Linked DNA regions of Variovorax paradoxus. The main gene of each other region encodes a partner of the protein of the gene in region 3 in a complex. Links are inferred from orthologs where the notes say so. Each region holds a gene or a part of one and is shown on either strand. Other genes may lie near its edges.

Evidence for each region.
Region 1: the proteins of holA (region 3) and dnaX are in contact, whole or in part, in a cryo-EM structure (PDB 8GIZ), measured with the Escherichia coli proteins. The link is inferred for Variovorax paradoxus from one-to-one orthologs.
Region 2: the proteins of holA (region 3) and GFK26_RS24920 are in contact, whole or in part, in a cryo-EM structure (PDB 8GIZ), measured with the Escherichia coli proteins. The link is inferred for Variovorax paradoxus from one-to-one orthologs.

The regions. Positions count from the first base shown.
Region 1 is NZ_CP045644.1:4,911,467-4,916,709, reverse strand. The notes cover bases 823-3,786. They hold dnaX (DNA polymerase III subunit gamma/tau), read right to left. Parts: upstream 3,256-3,786; coding sequence 1,390-3,255; downstream 823-1,389. Other genes in these bases: GFK26_RS22635 (GNAT family N-acetyltransferase), read left to right, coding at 3,571-3,786; GFK26_RS22650 (YbaB/EbfC family nucleoid-associated protein), read right to left, coding at 984-1,316; recR (recombination mediator RecR), read right to left, coding at 823-976. In the rest of the region: GFK26_RS22660 (MAPEG family protein), read right to left, coding at 1-329; more of recR, read right to left, coding at 386-822; more of GFK26_RS22635, read left to right, coding at 3,787-3,999; GFK26_RS22630 (TIGR03862 family flavoprotein), read right to left, coding at 4,012-5,243. UniProt on the Escherichia coli protein: Part of the beta sliding clamp loading complex, which hydrolyzes ATP to load the beta clamp onto primed DNA to form the DNA replication pre-initiation complex.
Region 2 is NZ_CP045644.1:5,406,260-5,411,537, reverse strand. Bases 1,595-4,593 are described here. They hold GFK26_RS24920 (DNA polymerase III subunit delta'), read right to left. Parts: upstream 3,606-4,593; coding sequence 2,583-3,605; downstream 1,595-2,582. Other genes in these bases: mltG (endolytic transglycosylase MltG), read right to left, coding at 4,270-4,593; tmk (dTMP kinase), read right to left, coding at 3,602-4,273; GFK26_RS24925 (PilZ domain-containing protein), read right to left, coding at 2,185-2,586; GFK26_RS24930 (TatD family hydrolase), read right to left, coding at 1,595-2,101. In the rest of the region: GFK26_RS24940 (hypothetical protein), read left to right, coding at 1-604; GFK26_RS24935 (ankyrin repeat domain-containing protein), read right to left, coding at 618-1,298; more of GFK26_RS24930, read right to left, coding at 1,295-1,594; more of mltG, read right to left, coding at 4,594-5,278. UniProt on the Escherichia coli protein: Part of the beta sliding clamp loading complex, which hydrolyzes ATP to load the beta clamp onto primed DNA to form the DNA replication pre-initiation complex.
Region 3 is NZ_CP045644.1:1,065,076-1,070,261, reverse strand. The notes cover bases 1,049-3,955. They hold holA (DNA polymerase III subunit delta), read left to right. Parts: upstream 1,049-1,920; coding sequence 1,921-2,991; downstream 2,992-3,955. Other genes in these bases: GFK26_RS04805 (glutamate-5-semialdehyde dehydrogenase), read left to right, coding at 3,067-3,955; lptE (LPS assembly lipoprotein LptE), read left to right, coding at 1,379-1,900; leuS (leucine--tRNA ligase), read left to right, coding at 1,049-1,343. In the rest of the region: more of leuS, read left to right, coding at 1-1,048; more of GFK26_RS04805, read left to right, coding at 3,956-4,359; gshA (glutamate--cysteine ligase), read left to right, coding at 4,539-5,186. UniProt on the Escherichia coli protein: Part of the beta sliding clamp loading complex, which hydrolyzes ATP to load the beta clamp onto primed DNA to form the DNA replication pre-initiation complex.

The DNA.
Region 1 (5,243 bases), 3.8 Mb from region 3 along the record:
GCACTCGCCGCACCGCGGATGTACAGGCCGAGGTAGATCACGCGCAGCACCACGTAGGCCACCGCGAGCATGTCAAGCCGCGCCTGCGCCACGCCGAGCTGGTGCGCAATGAGCACCGCGCCGATGAAGAACGGCAGGCCTTCGAAGCTGTTGGCCTGCGCGCTGTTGGCACGTGCGCGCCAGCCGCTTTGCTTGGCCGCCCAGTCGCGCGGCTGCAGGTTGTCGCGCGGACCGAAGTTGCCGGCCTTCGCGATCCATGCCGCGAGGTACGGCAGGCCGCAGGCGACGAACACGCACCAGTAGGCGACGGTGAGCAAGGAGAGGGTCATGGTGACGACAACAACAACCAAAGGAAGAACGGACGCGGCCTTGAACAGGCCGAGTGTCAGCGGCGATCGACCAGTGCGTGCGCAATGGTGCCGAGGTCGACGTACTCGAGCTCGCTGCCGGCCGGCACGCCGCGCGCGAGGCGCGTCACGGTGAGCCCGTGCTGCTTGAGCGCTTCGCCGATCACGTGCGCGGTGGCCTCGCCTTCGGCCGTGAAGTTGGTCGCGAGGATGACCTCGCTCACCGTGCCGTCGCGCGCGCGGTCGAACAGCTTCTGCAGGCCGATGTCCTTCGGCCCGATGCCATCGAGCGGACTGAGCTTGCCCATGAGCACGAAGTAGTAGCCGCGAAAGGCGCCCGTGCGTTCGAGCGCCGCCTGGTCGGCCGGTGTCTCGACCACGCACAGCTTGGAGCCGTCGCGCCGCGAGTCCATGCAGACATGGCAGATCGGCGCTTCGGTGAAGGTGTTGCACAGCTCGCAATGCCGCACCTGGCCTGCCGCCTGCTGCAACGCGCGTGCGAGCAGCTGCGCGCCCTCGCGGTCGTGCTGCAGCAGGTGGAACGCCATGCGCGAGGCCGACTTGACGCCGACACCGGGCAGCCGGCGCAGCGCATCGACCAGCGCATCGAGCGAACTGGCGTCTGCCATGCCTCGCTTAGAACGGGAGCTTCATGCCAGGGGGCAGACCGGGCATGCCGGCCGTGAGCTTGCCCATCTTCTGCTCGCTGGTTTCCTCGGCCTTGCGCACGGCGGCATTGAAGGCGGCAGCCACGAGGTCTTCGAGCATGTCCTTGTCGTCGGCCAGCAGGCTGGGGTCGATGGTGATGCGCTTGACGTCGTGCTTGCAGGTCATGACGACCTTGACAAGACCGGCGCCCGACTCGCCTTCGACCTCGATGTGCGCCAGTTCTTCCTGGGCCTTCTTGAGGTTGTCCTGCATTGCCTGCGCCTGCTTCATGAGGCCGGCCAGTTGTCCTTTGTTGAACATCGTTGGTCCTGTCTGTGATGGGTTGGTGATGGAAAGAATACGGTCGAAAAATGCGGCGAGGGCGGCGCCGGCTTCAGAGGGGCTTCAGCGATCCGGGCACGATCTTCGCATCGAAGTCGCGCATCAGCATCTGCACCTCGGGGTCGCTGCGAATGGCTTCCTCGGCCACCCGCTGGCGCTCGTCGGCGGCCTGCTTGTTGCGGCGCGCCGGGCTGTCGACCACGCCGCCGATCTCGATGGCCAGCCTCACATTGTGGCCGAGGCCCTGCAGCGCCGCCGTGAGCTTCTCGCGGCTGGACGGCTGGTTGAGGGTTTCGCGCTCGATGCGCAGCATCCACTGGTCGGTGTCGCGCGCCACCAGCTGCGACTGCAGCGCGAGCTCGCGCGCCAGCGCCGCCACGCTTTCGGCAGCAATGAGCTGCATGACCGTGGCGTGCCAGAAATCGCCCTCTTCGCTCGGCGGGATCGGGGTGTAGGTGCTGCGCTGTTCTTCTTCGCGCGGCACGTCGCGCTGGCCGGGCGGCGGCTGCACGCGGATCGGCACGCCGACCACATGGGCTGCGGGCGCGTCCGACGCCTCCTGCGCGGCAGGCCGGGGCATGGGCTGGCGCTGCGGGGCATCGACCACCGTCAGCCGCTGGCCAGCCGGCATCGACTGCGCGGGCGGTTGCTGCGAAAAGGCGGGCGTGGAAGGCGCGGCAGCGGGTGCCGAATCGGGCACCGAAGGCCGGGAAACCGGGGCGGCTTCGCGCGCGGGAGCCCGCGGCGCAGCGCTGCCGGCGTCATTCAGAGTTTTTTTTTCCGTGGAGGCCGTCGAAGCGGCCGTGTGGGAGGGCTTGAAGGCCAGCAGCCGCAACAGCACCATGGTCAGTGCCGCGTACTCGTCGGGCGCCAAACCCAACTCGCCGCGCCCGTGCAGGCACAGGCTGTAGAGCAGCTGGGTCTCGTCGGCGGGCATCAGCGACGCCAGGCGGGCCGTGTCGGCCGCGTCAGGATCGGTGGCCGCGTCGGCCGATTCGGCGCGCGAGGGCACGGCCTGCAGCACCGCCATGGCCTGCAGCACCGACGTCATTTCTTCAAGCGTGGACGCGGCGGACATGCCGTCGCGGCGCAGCGCCTCGGAAGTGTCGACCACGGTCTTGCCGTCGCCTTGTGCGAGCGCCTCGATGAGGCGGAACACATGGCCGCGATCGACGCTGCCGAGCATCTGGCGCACGCCGGTTTCGAGCAGTTCGCCGTTGCCGAACGCGATGGCCTGGTCGGTGAGCGAGAGCGCGTCGCGCATCGAACCGCGTGCGGCGCGCGCCAGCAGACGCAGCGCCTGCGGCTCGGCCGGCACCTGCTCGGTCTGCAGCACGCCTGTCAGGTGTTCGAGGATCGTCTCGGGCGCCATTGGCCGCAGGTTGAACTGCAGGCAGCGCGACAGCACCGTCACCGGCACCTTCTGCGGATCGGTCGTGGCCAGCACGAACTTGAGGTACTCGGGCGGCTCCTCGAGCGTCTTGAGCATCGCGTTGAACGCGGTGTTCGTGAGCATGTGCACTTCGTCGATCATGAAGACCTTGAAGCGCCCCTGCACCGGCTTGTAGACGGCTTGTTCGAGCAGCGACTGCACTTCATCGACGCCGCGGTTGGAGGCCGCATCGAGTTCGGTGTAGTCGACGAAGCGGCCCGAATCGATGTCGCGGCAGGCCTGGCACACACCGCACGGCGTCGCCGTGATGCCGCCCTGCCCGTCCGGGCCCTGGCAGTTGAGCGACTTGGCCAGGATGCGCGACACCGTGGTCTTGCCCACGCCTCGCGTGCCGGTGAACAGATAGGCGTGGTGCAGGCGCTGCGTCGTCAGCGCGTTTTCCAGCGCCTGGACCACATGCCCCTGACCGACCATCTCACCGAAGGTTTTCGGACGGAACTTGCGAGCGAGCACGAGATAAGACATTGCGGGCATTCTAAAAGGCGCGGCGGGGGTCACTTCACGCTTGTTTCCCGTCCCCCTCGAAATGATTCACGCCCCGGCGAAGGGGACAAATTCACGCGGTTAGAATGCAACCTGACGGGCCTCCCTGCATGGTGAAGTGGCCAACCGGGTCAGGTGGGGAACCAAGCAGCCCTAACTGCGTAGTCAGTGCCAGGGGTAAGGCTCGTCAACCTAACATTTAGAAGCCGTGAGTTCCTTTTCAGAGAACTCACGCGCTGTGTCCAGGGGTTACCAACCCCGGACACCTCAACCTCCCAGAATTTCGCGCAGCCCGCCATGAACATGGACATCCGGCCCGCCCGTATCAGCGATCTCGAAGCGCTGGTGCGCCTCGACACCGTGGCCGCGCACGATGCGCGCCGCGCCGTGCAGATCAAAGGCTGGATCGAAGATCGCTTCTGCCACGTGATCGAGATGGATGGCGACATCGCCGCCTACGGCGTGCTGCACCACCACTTCTTCGACAGCGGCTTCATCGAGATGCTGATGGTCGGAGAGAAGTTTCGTCGCAGGCGACTCGGCCTGAAGCTCGTCGATCACTTCCAGTCGATCTGCGAACGCCCCAAGCTTTTCACTTCCACGAACCGCTCCAACGCGGCGATGCAATCGCTGCTGAAAGAAGCCGGGTTCAGGGAGAGCGGCCACATCGACAACCTCGATGCGGCCGACCCCGAGCAGGTGTTCTTTTGGCCCTGCGTCCGCTGAGTACGCCTGCGGCTACAGCCCCAGCCGCGCGATCGCGCCGCGCGCGGCAGCCGCCCCACTGGCCATGGCCGCCGTGAGCAGGTAGCCCCCCGTCGGCGCCTCCCAATCGAGCATTTCCCCTGCCGCGAACACGCCGGGCAGCGCCGTCGCCATCAGCGCCGGATCGAGCGCGTCGAAGCGCACGCCGCCCGCCGTACTGATCGCCTCGTCGACCGGGCGCGTCGCGACGAGTTTCAGCGGCACGGCCTTGATCGTGGCGGCGAGCTGCGCCGGATCCTGCATCGCTTCCTTGCTCAGCGCTTCGTGCAGCACGCCGGCCTTGATGCCTTCGATGCCGAGCCGGCTCTTGAGGTGGCTGCTCAACGAACGCGCGCCGCGCGGATGCTTCACCGCGGCCAGCACCTGCTCGGCGCTGCGATCGGGCAGCAGGTCGAGCAGCAGCGTCGCGCTGCCGTTCGCCGCGATCTCGTCCCGCAGCAGCGCCGACGCCGCATAGACCAGGCTGCCTTCGATGCCCGTGGCCGTCGCGACAAACTCGCCCTTGCGCGCAAAGTGGCGCCCCTGGCTGTCGGTGAAGGCGATCGCGACCGACTTGAAGGGCTGCCCTGCGAAGCGGCTCGAAAAATGTTCGCTCCAGCCCGCACCGTCGAAGCCGCAATTGGCGGGCAGCAGCGGCGCCACCGCCACGCCTTGTGCCTGCAGCCACGGTGCCCACGCGCCGTCGGAGCCCAGGCGCGCCCAGCTCGCGCCGCCCAGCGCCAACACCACCGCATCGGCCTTGGCCGTGACTTCGCCTGTCGGCGTCCCAAAGCGCAGTGCGTTCGCATCGAATGGCCCATCACCCACCCAGCGATGGCGCATGTGGAACTGCACGCCCGCGGCGCGCAAGCGATGCAGCCAGGCGCGCAGCAGAGGCGCGGCCTTCATGTCGGTCGGAAACACGCGTCCCGAGGTGCCGACAAAGGTCTCGATGCCCAGCCCGGCCGCCCACTCACGCGCCTGCGGCGGACCGAACTTTGCGAGCAGCGGCTCGAGCTGGGCGCGACGCTCGCCGAAGCGCGTCAGGAACGCATCGAAGGGCTCCGAGTGCGTGAGGTTGAGGCCACCACGGCCGGCCAGCAAGAACTTGCGGCCCACCGAGGGCATCGCGTCGTACACGTGCACCTGCGCGCCGGACGCGCTCAGCACTTCGGCCGCCATCAGGCCGGCAGGTCCGCCGCCGATGACGGCGACGGTAGGAGAAA
Region 2 (5,278 bases), 4.3 Mb from region 3 along the record:
CGATCGACGGGCATCTCGCAGAAGCAGCAAAGAGATCAGCCCCTGTTTTTCCTGGCAATCAGACGCAGAAGAATCGACCGCGCGTTTTTCCCTGTTGATGGCGGTTGCCGTCTCCCTGGCAGCGCTTTTCATCGTCACCCCCGTCTATCTTTTCGGGCTGGGTCTGGCGAGCGTCGCCTCACTCGCGAAAGGCGTGAACACTTTTTCATCCGGCGTGTTTGCGGACCCGATGATCTGGTTTCCACTGTTCGGAACGAGTGGCCTCGCGGGGCTCATCGTTCTGGTCTTGGCCTCGAGAAAAACAATCGTTGCCTTCCGATTCGATGGGAAAACCGAGCAGCTGAGTTACGTCGAGATGGCGCCGCTGCGAAAGCCGCGCACCACCGTGGTCCCGTTTGAGTCCATCCGCTCAGTGACTCCCACCACGCTCACCGCCAACGCCACCGTGGGCCATCTGAGTGTGGTCACGCGCCAGCCAGGACGCGATGAGAAGTCCTTGTGGCTGGGACACCGTATCCCGGTAGTGAGCCTTGAGGAACACTCCACGTGGTTGTCCGGCTACCTGGGCGACCGTGTGCAGCCTCTTTTTCGTCAGGATTGTTGAGGCCCGCAGGCACTCACCACTTCCCGTCCTTCGGCACCGCCTTCACCGCATTCGCCTTCGCATCCCCAGCCGCCTTGATCAGCTCCGCCGACTCCGTCCGATTCGCTTTCACCGCAAAGTCGACCGCCGTCATGCCGAGCTGGTTCTTCATCGCCGTGTCCGCGCCTTCGGCCAGCAGCAGCTTCACGGCGTCGTTCGATCCGTACATCGCGGCCATCATCAGCGGCGTGGTGCCGTTGGGCGACTGGGCGTCGATGAAGGCGTGGTTCTCGAGCAGCAGTTTCATGATCGACAGTTGCCCGCTGCTGGCCGCGTAATGCAGCGGCGCCCAGCCGGTCTTGTTGACGGCGGCGTCGCGCTTGAGCAGTTGCACGACCAGGTCTTGCTGGCCCTTGATCGACGCCAGCATCAGCGGCGTTTCGTCCTTGGCGTTGGCCAGGTCGACGTTGAGCTGCGGCGATTCCATCAACACCTGGACGACCTTCGGCGACGGCTCGCGCAGCGCGAGCATCAAACCGGTCTGGCCGTTCTCGTCGCGTGTATTCGGGTCGAAACCGCGGTTCAGCAGGGTGCGGACACCACTGGCGTTGTCGCCGCGCACGGCCCGGAAAAAGTCTTCAAACGACCCGGCATGCGCTGCAAAAGATGCAGCCATGACAACAAGATATATCGACTTCTTAAAGTAGTTTTTCATAATTTGACTTCCCTGAACAAAGCTTCGAAGTTGTCGCTTGTCGCCTTGGCGATGTCCTCTACGGGCACGTGTCGCAGTTCGGCGATCTGTTGCGCCACGAAGGGCACATACGACGGATTGTTGGTCTTGCCGCGGTACGGCACGGGCGCGAGGTACGGGCTGTCCGTCTCGATCAGCATGCGGTCCAGCGGCACGAAAGCCGCCACGTCGCGCAGGTCCTGGGCCTTCTTGAAGGTCAGGATGCCCGAAAAGGAAATGTAGAAACCCAGGTCGAGTGCGGCGCGTGCCACCTCGGCGGTTTCGGTGAAGCAATGGAACACGCCGCCGGCCGCCCTGCCCGCGCCGTCTTCGCCCTCCTCCTTGAGGATCGCCAGCGTGTCGGCCGATGCGTCGCGGGTGTGGATGATGAGCGGCTTGCGCGTTTGCTGTGCGGCGCGGATGTGCACGCGGAAGCGGTCGCGCTGCCATTCCATGTCGGCGATGCTGCGGCCGCCCTTGCGTTCTTCCATCTGGTAGTAGTCGAGGCCGGTTTCGCCGATGGCCACGACACGCGGCCGGGCCGACAGGCGCACCAGGTCTTCCACGGTGGGTTCGGCGATGTCCTCGTTGTCGGGGTGCACGCCCACGCTGGCCCAGAAGTTGTCGTAGCGGGCGGCCAGGGCCTGCACGTCGTCGAACTCTTCGAGCTTGGTGCAGATGCACAGCGCCCGGTCGACCTTGGCGGCGGCCATGGCAGCGCGAATCTGCGGCATCTGGTCCGCGAACTCGGGAAAGGTCAGGTGGCAGTGGGAGTCGGTGAACATCGGAAAGGGTGAAGTGCGGCGCGCCTGTGGGAGATCGCGCCGTGTCCGGAGTTCCGCGCCACGAGGCGCGGCGGAGAAAGAACTCAGATGGTCTGGGTCGCGCGGTCGGAGGCCATGGAGCCACCGAGCGCGGCTTCGATGCGCGCCTTCAGCTGGCGCGACTTCTCGTCTGACGGAAAGCGCACGCCGACGCCCGGCGCCCGGTTGCCGGCGGCACGGGCCGGCGTGATCCAGGCGACCTTGCCGGCGACCGGGTAGCGCTGCGGGTCTTCGGGCAGCGTGAGCAGCACGTAGACGTCGTCGCCGAGCCGGTACTCGCGCGTGGTCGGAATGAAGATGCCGCCTTCGGCAAACAGCGGGATGTAGGCCGCGTAGAGCGCGCCCTTTTCCTTGATGGCGAGCTGGATGACGCTCGGCCGGGCCGGCGTGGCAGACAACGCGGCAGCGGCGGCAGAGGCTGGAACAGGCGCGGCAGGTGGGTTCATGGGCGGCGAGCGGCAGAGTTTAGGGTGCTTCGCGCTTCGCTCACAAGCGCTTCGAGCATGAGGCCGGCGTTGAACGGATGTTCGGCGGTTCGCGCGGCGCTGGCGAGCGATTTCGACCAGCGCGCCAGCGCCAGCTTGTGCGGCACCGGCGGCAGGTCGGCCGCGTCGAAGAAACGGGGTTCGGCGCCGTGGCCCACGGCCATGAGGTCGTGGCAGAGCTTCTGCAGCGCGACGACGGCCTGGGCCGGCGCCTGGTCGGCCAGCGCGCCCACGTCGCCGCGCGACACGGCCTTGGGCAGCAGCGACCACGCCTTGGGCGACTGGCCCGAGCGTGCCAGCCGCAGCGCATCGCTGGGCCGTCCGCCCGCGGCACGCAGCAACTGCGCGGCATCGGCGGGCGGCACGTCTTGTGCCACCAGCCAGGCTTCGGCCTCGGCGGTTTCGGGCCACGGCAGCGTGAAGCCCAGGCAGCGGCTGCGGATGGTCGGCAACAGCTGCCACGCGGCCTCGCTGGCTAGCACGAAGCGCACATCGCCGACGGGCTCCTCGAGCGTCTTGAGCAGCGCATTGGCAGTGATGGTGTTCATGCGCTCGGCCGGATACACCAGCACGACCTTGCCGCGGCCGCGCGCGCTCGTGCGCTGCGCAAAGCCGACCGCGTCGCGCATCGCTTCGACGCGGATCTCGCGGCTGGCCTTGCGCTTCTTGTCGTCGATGTCGGACTGGGCTTTTTCGTCGAGCGGCCAACCGAGTTCGCCCATGGCGACTTCGGGCATCAGCACGCACAAATCGGCGTGGGTGCGAACCTCGATGGCGTGGCAGCTGGGGCAGTGGCCGCAGGCGGCACCGCCCTCCTCCACCGGCCGCTCGCACAGCCAGGCGGCGGCGAGCGCCAGCGCGAGTTCGTACTGGCCGATGCCCGACGGGCCTTGCAGCAGCCAGGCATGGCCGCGCTGGCGCAGCAGTTCGGCGAGCGGCTGGCGCAGCCAGGGCGTCAATGTGTTCACCGGCTCGCTCATCGGGCGGCTCCCTGCACCGGCGACAGCACGCCGCGCGCCACCAGCGCCGTGTCGATCTGCTGCCAGACCTGGTCGCGGGCCTGGCTGGCGTCGATGCGCACGAAGCGCGACGCATCGGCGGCGGCGCGGGCCGCATAGCCCTGCGCCACGCGGCGGAAGAACTCGACCGGCTGGGCCTCGAACTTGTCGGGCACGCGCGCGCCGGCCAGGCGCTGGGCGGCGATTTCGGGGGCGAGGTCGAACCACACGGTCAGTTGCGGCTGCAGCAGTTGCGACGCCGGCACACCGGCCCGGCCCGCCTGCACCCACTGCTCGAGCGTCGAGAGCACGGCGGTGTCGAAGCCGCGTCCCGCGCCCTGGTAGGCGAAGGTGGCGTCGGTGAAGCGATCGCACAGCACGACCTCGCCGCGCGCCAGCGCCGGTTCGATGACCTGCGCGATGTGGTCGCAGCGTGCCGCGAACACCAGCAGCGATTCGGTCAGCGGGTTCATCGGCTGTTCGAGCACCAGCCCGCGCAGCGTTTCGGCCAGCGGCGTGCCGCCGGGTTCGCGCGTGCGCACCACCGTGCGGCCCTGCGCCTGGAAGCGGGCTTCCAGCGCGTCGAGGTGGCTGGACTTGCCCGCGCCGTCGATGCCTTCCAGCGTCAGAAACAGGCCTGAGTCACTCATTGGGTCGCCTTGGGTTGGGAGCTGCTGCCACCGCCACGCTGGTAGCGGTTGACCGCGCGGTTGTGGTCGTCGAGCGAGCTGCTGAACTGGCTCGTGCCATCGCCGCGCGACACGAAGTACAGCGACTTGCTCTGCGCCGGCTGAACCGCCGCCAGCAGCGCAGCCTTGCCGGGCATGGCGATCGGCGTGGGCGGCAGGCCGCCGCGGGTGTAGGTGTTCCAGGGCGTGTCGGTCTGCAGGTCGCGCTTGCGCAGGTTGCCGTCGAAGGTGGCGCCCATGCCGTAGATCACGGTCGGGTCGGTCTGCAGCGGCATGCCGACGCGCAGCCGATTCGTGAAGACAGCGGCAATCTCTGAGCGGTCGTTGGCCTTGCCTGTCTCCTTTTCGACAATGCTGGCCAGAATCAGCGCTTCATCGGCCGATTTAAGCGGCAGATCGGCTGCGCGGGCCGCCCAGGCGGCTTCGAGCTTCTTGTCCATGGCCCGCATGGCGCGCTGCAGCAGCGCGATGTCGGTCGAGCCCTTCGAGTAGGTGTAGGTGTCCGGGAAGAAGCGGCCTTCGGGGTGCACGCCCGGCTTGCCCAGCGCGGCCATCAATGCGTCTTCGGTCATGCCCACGCTTTCGGGCTTGAGCTGCTCGGCCTTGGCGAGCGCGGCGCGCACCTGGCGGATGTTCCAGCCTTCGACCAGCACCACGCTGCGCGTGGCTTCTTCGCCGCGCACCAGGATGTTGAGCAGCAGCTTGGGCGTGACGCCGCGTTCCAGTTCGTAACTGCCGGCGCGCATCTGGCGGTCTTGCCCCGAGATACGGAACCACCAGTACAGCAGTTGGGGCTGCACGTCGGCACCCGCGTCGGCCACGGCCTGGGCGATGCCGCGCGGCGTGGTGCCGGGCTCCACGGACAGGTCGACGCTGGGCGTCGGCAACTTGAGCGGCTGGTGCACCCACCAGAGACCGGCGCCGCCGAGCGCCAGAACGGCCAGGGCCACGAGCAGGAAGAGCGTG
Region 3 (5,186 bases):
TGCGCGACTGGGGCGTGAGCCGCCAGCGCTACTGGGGCACGCCGATCCCGATCATCCATTGCGACGAACACGGCGCGGTGCCGGTCCCCGAGAAGGACCTGCCCGTGGTGCTGCCGACCGACTGCGTGCCCGACGGCTCGGGCAACCCGCTGGCCAAGCACGAAGGCTTCCACGCCGGCGTGGTGTGCCCGGTGTGCGGCAAGGCCGCGCGGCGCGAGACCGACACGATGGACACCTTCGTCGATTCGTCGTGGTACTTCATGCGCTACTGCGACCCCAAGAACGACCAGGCCATGGTCGCCGAGGGCGCCGACTACTGGATGCCGATGGACCAGTACATCGGCGGCATCGAGCATGCGATTCTTCACCTGCTGTACGCGCGCTTCTGGACCAAGGTCATGCGCGACCTGGGCCTCGTGAAGGCCGACGAGCCCTTCGCCAAGCTGCTCACGCAGGGCATGGTGCTCAACCACATCTTCTACAAGCGCAACGAGAAGGGCGGCAAGGACTACTTCCCGCCGCTCGAAGTCACGGCGGTGCTCGACGCGCAGGGTCGCATCACCGGCGGCACGCTGGCCGACGGCACGAAGGTCGAGTACGGCGGCGTGGGCAAGATGGGCAAGAGCGAACGCAACGGCGTCGACCCGCAGGACCTCATCGAGAAGTACGGCGCCGACACCGCGCGCCTGTACACCATGTTCACCGCGCCGCCCGAAGCCACGCTCGAGTGGAACGACGCGGCCGTCGAAGGCAGCTACCGCTTCCTGCGCCGCGTGTGGAACTACGGCGTGGCCCAGGCCGACGTGGCGCCGGTGGCGCTCGCCGGCCAGAGCTTCGGCAAGCCCGCCCAGGCGTTGCGCCGCGAGGTGCACACCGTGCTGCGCCAGATCGACTACGACTACCAGCGCATGCAATACAACACCGTGGTGTCGGGCACGATGAAGCTGCTCAACGCGCTCGAAGGCTTCAAGCCCGACGGCAGCGCGGGCGACGCGGCCGCCGCGCGCGAGGGCTTCGGCATCCTGCTGCGCTGCCTGTACCCGGCCACGCCGCACATCGCGCACCAGCTCTGGCAACAGCTCGGCTACGACAAGGCATCGGGCGACCTGCTCGACGCGCCCTGGCCCGTGGTCGACGTGGCCGCACTGGCGCAGGACGAGGTCGAACTCATGCTGCAGGTCAACGGCAAGCTGCGCGGCAAGCTGCTCGTGCCCGCCGGTGCCTCGAAGGACGAGATCGAGCGTCTGGCGCTCGCCTGCGACGACTTCGTCAACTTCGCCGAAGGCGCGCCGCCCAAGCGCGTGATCGTGGTGCCCGGGCGCCTGGTCAACGTGGTCATCTGACACAGACTCTGCAGAACGACGGAAACGACAGACGCATGAACATTCGCAATGCCTCGCAGCCGCGCCGCGGCTTTCTCCTGGGCCTCGGCGTCGCAGGCGCTTCGCTGGTGCTGTCCGGCTGCGGCTTCGCACTGCGCCAGGCGCCGACCTTCGCGTTCAAGACGCTGTCGCTCGAAGGCAATACGGCGCTCATCAACCAGCTGCGGCGCGAGCTGCGCGCGGCCGGCAACGTGCGGCTGGTGCCCAAGGAAGAGGCGGGCACCGCCGACGCCGTGCTCGTCGTGCTGGGCGAGGACCGCGACCGGTTCGTCATCTCGACCAATTCCGCTGGTCTGGTGCGCGAGGTGCAATTGCGCCTGCGCGCCCGCTTCAGCCTGCGAACACCGGGCGGCAAGGAATTGCTGGCCGCCTCCGAGGTCTCGCAGACGCGCGACCTGAGCTTCAACGAAACCAATGCGCTGGCCAAGGAGAGCGAGGCCGATCTGCTGTACCGCGACATGCAGGCCGACATCGCGCAGCAGTTGATGCGCCGGCTGGCGGCGGTGCAGTCCCTGTAAGCCTCGCTTCCGTTCTTTCAATGCAACTTGCCAGTGCCCAGCTCGGCGCCCACCTGCAAAAGGGCCTGAAGCCGCTTTACACGATCCACGGCGATGAGCCGTTGCTCGCGCAGGAGGCGGCCGACGCCATCCGCGCCGCCGCGCGCGCCCAGGGCCACACCGAGCGCAGCTCGTACACCGTGGCTGGCGCGCACTTCGATTGGAGCGCGGTGCTCGCGGCCGGAGGCTCGCTCTCGCTGTTCGCCGACAAGCAGATCGTCGAGATCCGCATTCCGTCGGGCAAGCCCGGCAAGGACGGCAGCGTCGCGCTGCAGCAGCTGGCCGAGGCCGCGCCCGGCAACGACAGCACGCTCACGCTGGTGATGCTGCCGCGCCTGGACAAGGCCACGCGCACCGGTGCGTGGTTCTCGGCGCTCGAGAACAACGGCGTGAGCCTCCAGGTCGACCCGATCGAGCGCGCCGCGCTGCCGCAATGGATCGCCCAGCGCCTCGGGCTGCAGAACCAGCGCGTGATGCCCGGCGACGAAGGGCAGCGCACGCTGCAGTTCTTTGCCGACCGCGTCGAAGGCAACCTGCTCGCCGCGCACCAGGAAATCCAGAAACTTGCACTGCTGCACCCGGCCGGCGAGCTGAGCTGGGAGCAGGTCGAGGGCGCCGTCAACAACGTGGCGCGCTACGACGTGTTCAAGCTCTCCGAGGCCGTGCTGGCCGGCAACCCGCAGCGCGTGGCGCGCATGCTCGACGGCCTGCAGGCCGAGGGCGAAGCCGAGGTGCTGGTGCACTACACGATCGCCGAGGACATCCGCGCCCTCAAGCGCGTGAAGGACGCCATGGCCGCCGGCCGCCCGCTGCCGATGGCGCTGCGCGAGAACCGCATCTGGGGCCCGCGCGAGCGCGCCTTCGAACGCGTGCTGCCGCGCCTGGACGACCGCATGCTGACCCGCCTGCTGCGCGCGGCCCACCTGGTCGACGGCATCTGCAAGGGCCTGAAGCAGCCCGACTGGCCCGCCAGCGGCTGGCAGGCGCTGCAGCGGCTGGCGCTGATGCTGTGCCGCGCCTGCAGCACGGCCTCGGCGCCACGCCGCGCCTGACGTCCGCTTGCCGTCTGTAGACGGCAAAAGGCCCGCGTCAGCCGGACCGAAGGTCCGCGTGGGAAAATGCCGGCTATGAACGCGTTCAACGTCAGCGAGCACATGCAGACCCTCGGTCTGCAAGCCAAAGCCGCTGCATTCCTCATGGCCCGTGCGGATGCAGCTACCAAAAACAGAGCACTGAAGGCGCTGGCCCGGCGCCTGCGCGAAGTCGGCCCCGAGCTGGCTGCTGCCAACCAGAAGGACCTGGAGCGCGCCACGGCCGCCGGCCTGTCGGCCCCGATGGTCGACCGGCTCAAGCTCACGCCCAAGGTCCTCGAAACCGTGGCCGAAGGCTGCGAGCAGCTGGCCGGCATGGCCGACGTGATCGGCGAAATCATCGGCATGAAGCAGCAGCCCAGCGGCATCCGCGTGGGCCAGATGCGCGTGCCGATCGGCGTCTTCGGCATGATCTACGAGAGCCGCCCCAACGTGACCATCGAGGCCGCGAGCCTCGCGATCAAGAGCGGCAATGCCGCCATCCTGCGCGGCGGCTCGGAAGCCATCGAGTCGAACAAGGCGCTGGCGCTGCTGGTGTCCGAGGCGCTGGCCGAAGCCGGCCTGCCGGTCGAGGCGGTGCAGCTGGTGCAGACCACCGACCGCGAAGCCGTGGGCCAGCTCATCGCCATGCCCGAATTCGTCGACGTGATCATTCCGCGCGGCGGCAAGGGCCTCATCGAGCGCATCAGCCGCGACGCCAAGGTGCCCGTCATCAAGCACCTGGACGGCAACTGCCACGTGTACGTGGACGACACGGCCGAGTTCGACATGGCGCTGCGCATCGTCGACAACGCCAAGACCCAGAAGTACAGCCCCTGCAACGCCGCCGAAGGCCTGCTGGTGTCGGCCTCGGTGGCCGACCACTTCCTGCCCGAGATCGCCGCCGTCTTCGCCGCCAAGGGCGTCGAAATGCGCTGCGACCCGGCCGCTGCCGCCATCCTGCGCGCCAGCGAGGCGCACCATCCGCAGGCCAAGGTGCTTGATGCGGTCGAGTCCGACTGGTCCGAGGAATACCTGGCCGCCGTCATCAGCATCAAGGTGGTGGCGGGCGTCGATGAGGCCATTGCGCACATCAACCGCTACTCGAGCCACCACACCGACGCCATCGTCACGCGCGACCACATCAATGCCCAGCGCTTCCTGCGCGAGGTCGATTCGGCCAGCGTGATGGTGAATGCGAGCACGCGCTTCGCAGACGGTTTCGAGTACGGGCTGGGCGCCGAAATCGGCATCAGCACCGACAAGTTCCATGCGCGCGGCCCGGTCGGCATCGAAGGCCTGACCTCGCTCAAGTACGTGGTGCTGGGGCAGGGCGAAGTCCGCAGCTAGTCGGGGTCCGAAGGGCCGGGGCCATCGGGCCGGCGGCGCGGCCCGTGCCGCGGTGTTCTTGCAACGTGTGTTGTGGATTGGGGTGCTTTGTTCTCTTTGGCTGCTTGTCATCGGGGCGGCCATCCCCAAATCCTACAATTCCACTCCACCTTTAAGCACAAAACCAACAAGGCCGCTGCATGGTTCCGCATCTCGTCACTGCCCTGACCGGCCCGATCAACGAACTGGAGCAGCGGGTGCTCGACTCGACGCCCGCCATCGAGCGCTGGTTCCGCCTCGAGTGGATGGAGCACACGCCGCCGTTCTACAGCGCCGTCGACATCCGAAACGCGGGCTTCAAGCTCGCCCCGGTCGACACCAACCTGTTCCCCGGCGGCTGGAACAACCTCACCAAGGAAATGCTGCCGCTGGCGGTGCAGGCTGCGCAGGCGGCCATCGAGAAGATCTGTCCGGAGGCGCGCAACCTGCTCGTCATTCCTGAAAATCACTCGAAAAACACCTTTTATCTCGCCAACATCGCGCAACTGGTGCGCATCTTCCACATGGCGGGCCTCAATGTGCGCATCGGCTCCGTCGATCCGGCCATCAAGTCGCCCAAGAAGATCGAGTTGCCCAACGGCGAGACCGTGACGCTCGAACCGGTGGTGCGTTCCAAGCGCCGCCTGGGCCTGAAGAACTTCGATCCCTGCACAATTCTTCTGAACAACGAGCTTTCTGCAGGAACGCCGGGCATCCTCGAAGACCTGCACGAGCAATACCTGCTGCCGCCGCTGCACGCGGGCTGGTCGGTGCGCCGCAAGAGCAACCATTTGCACAGCTATGAAGAG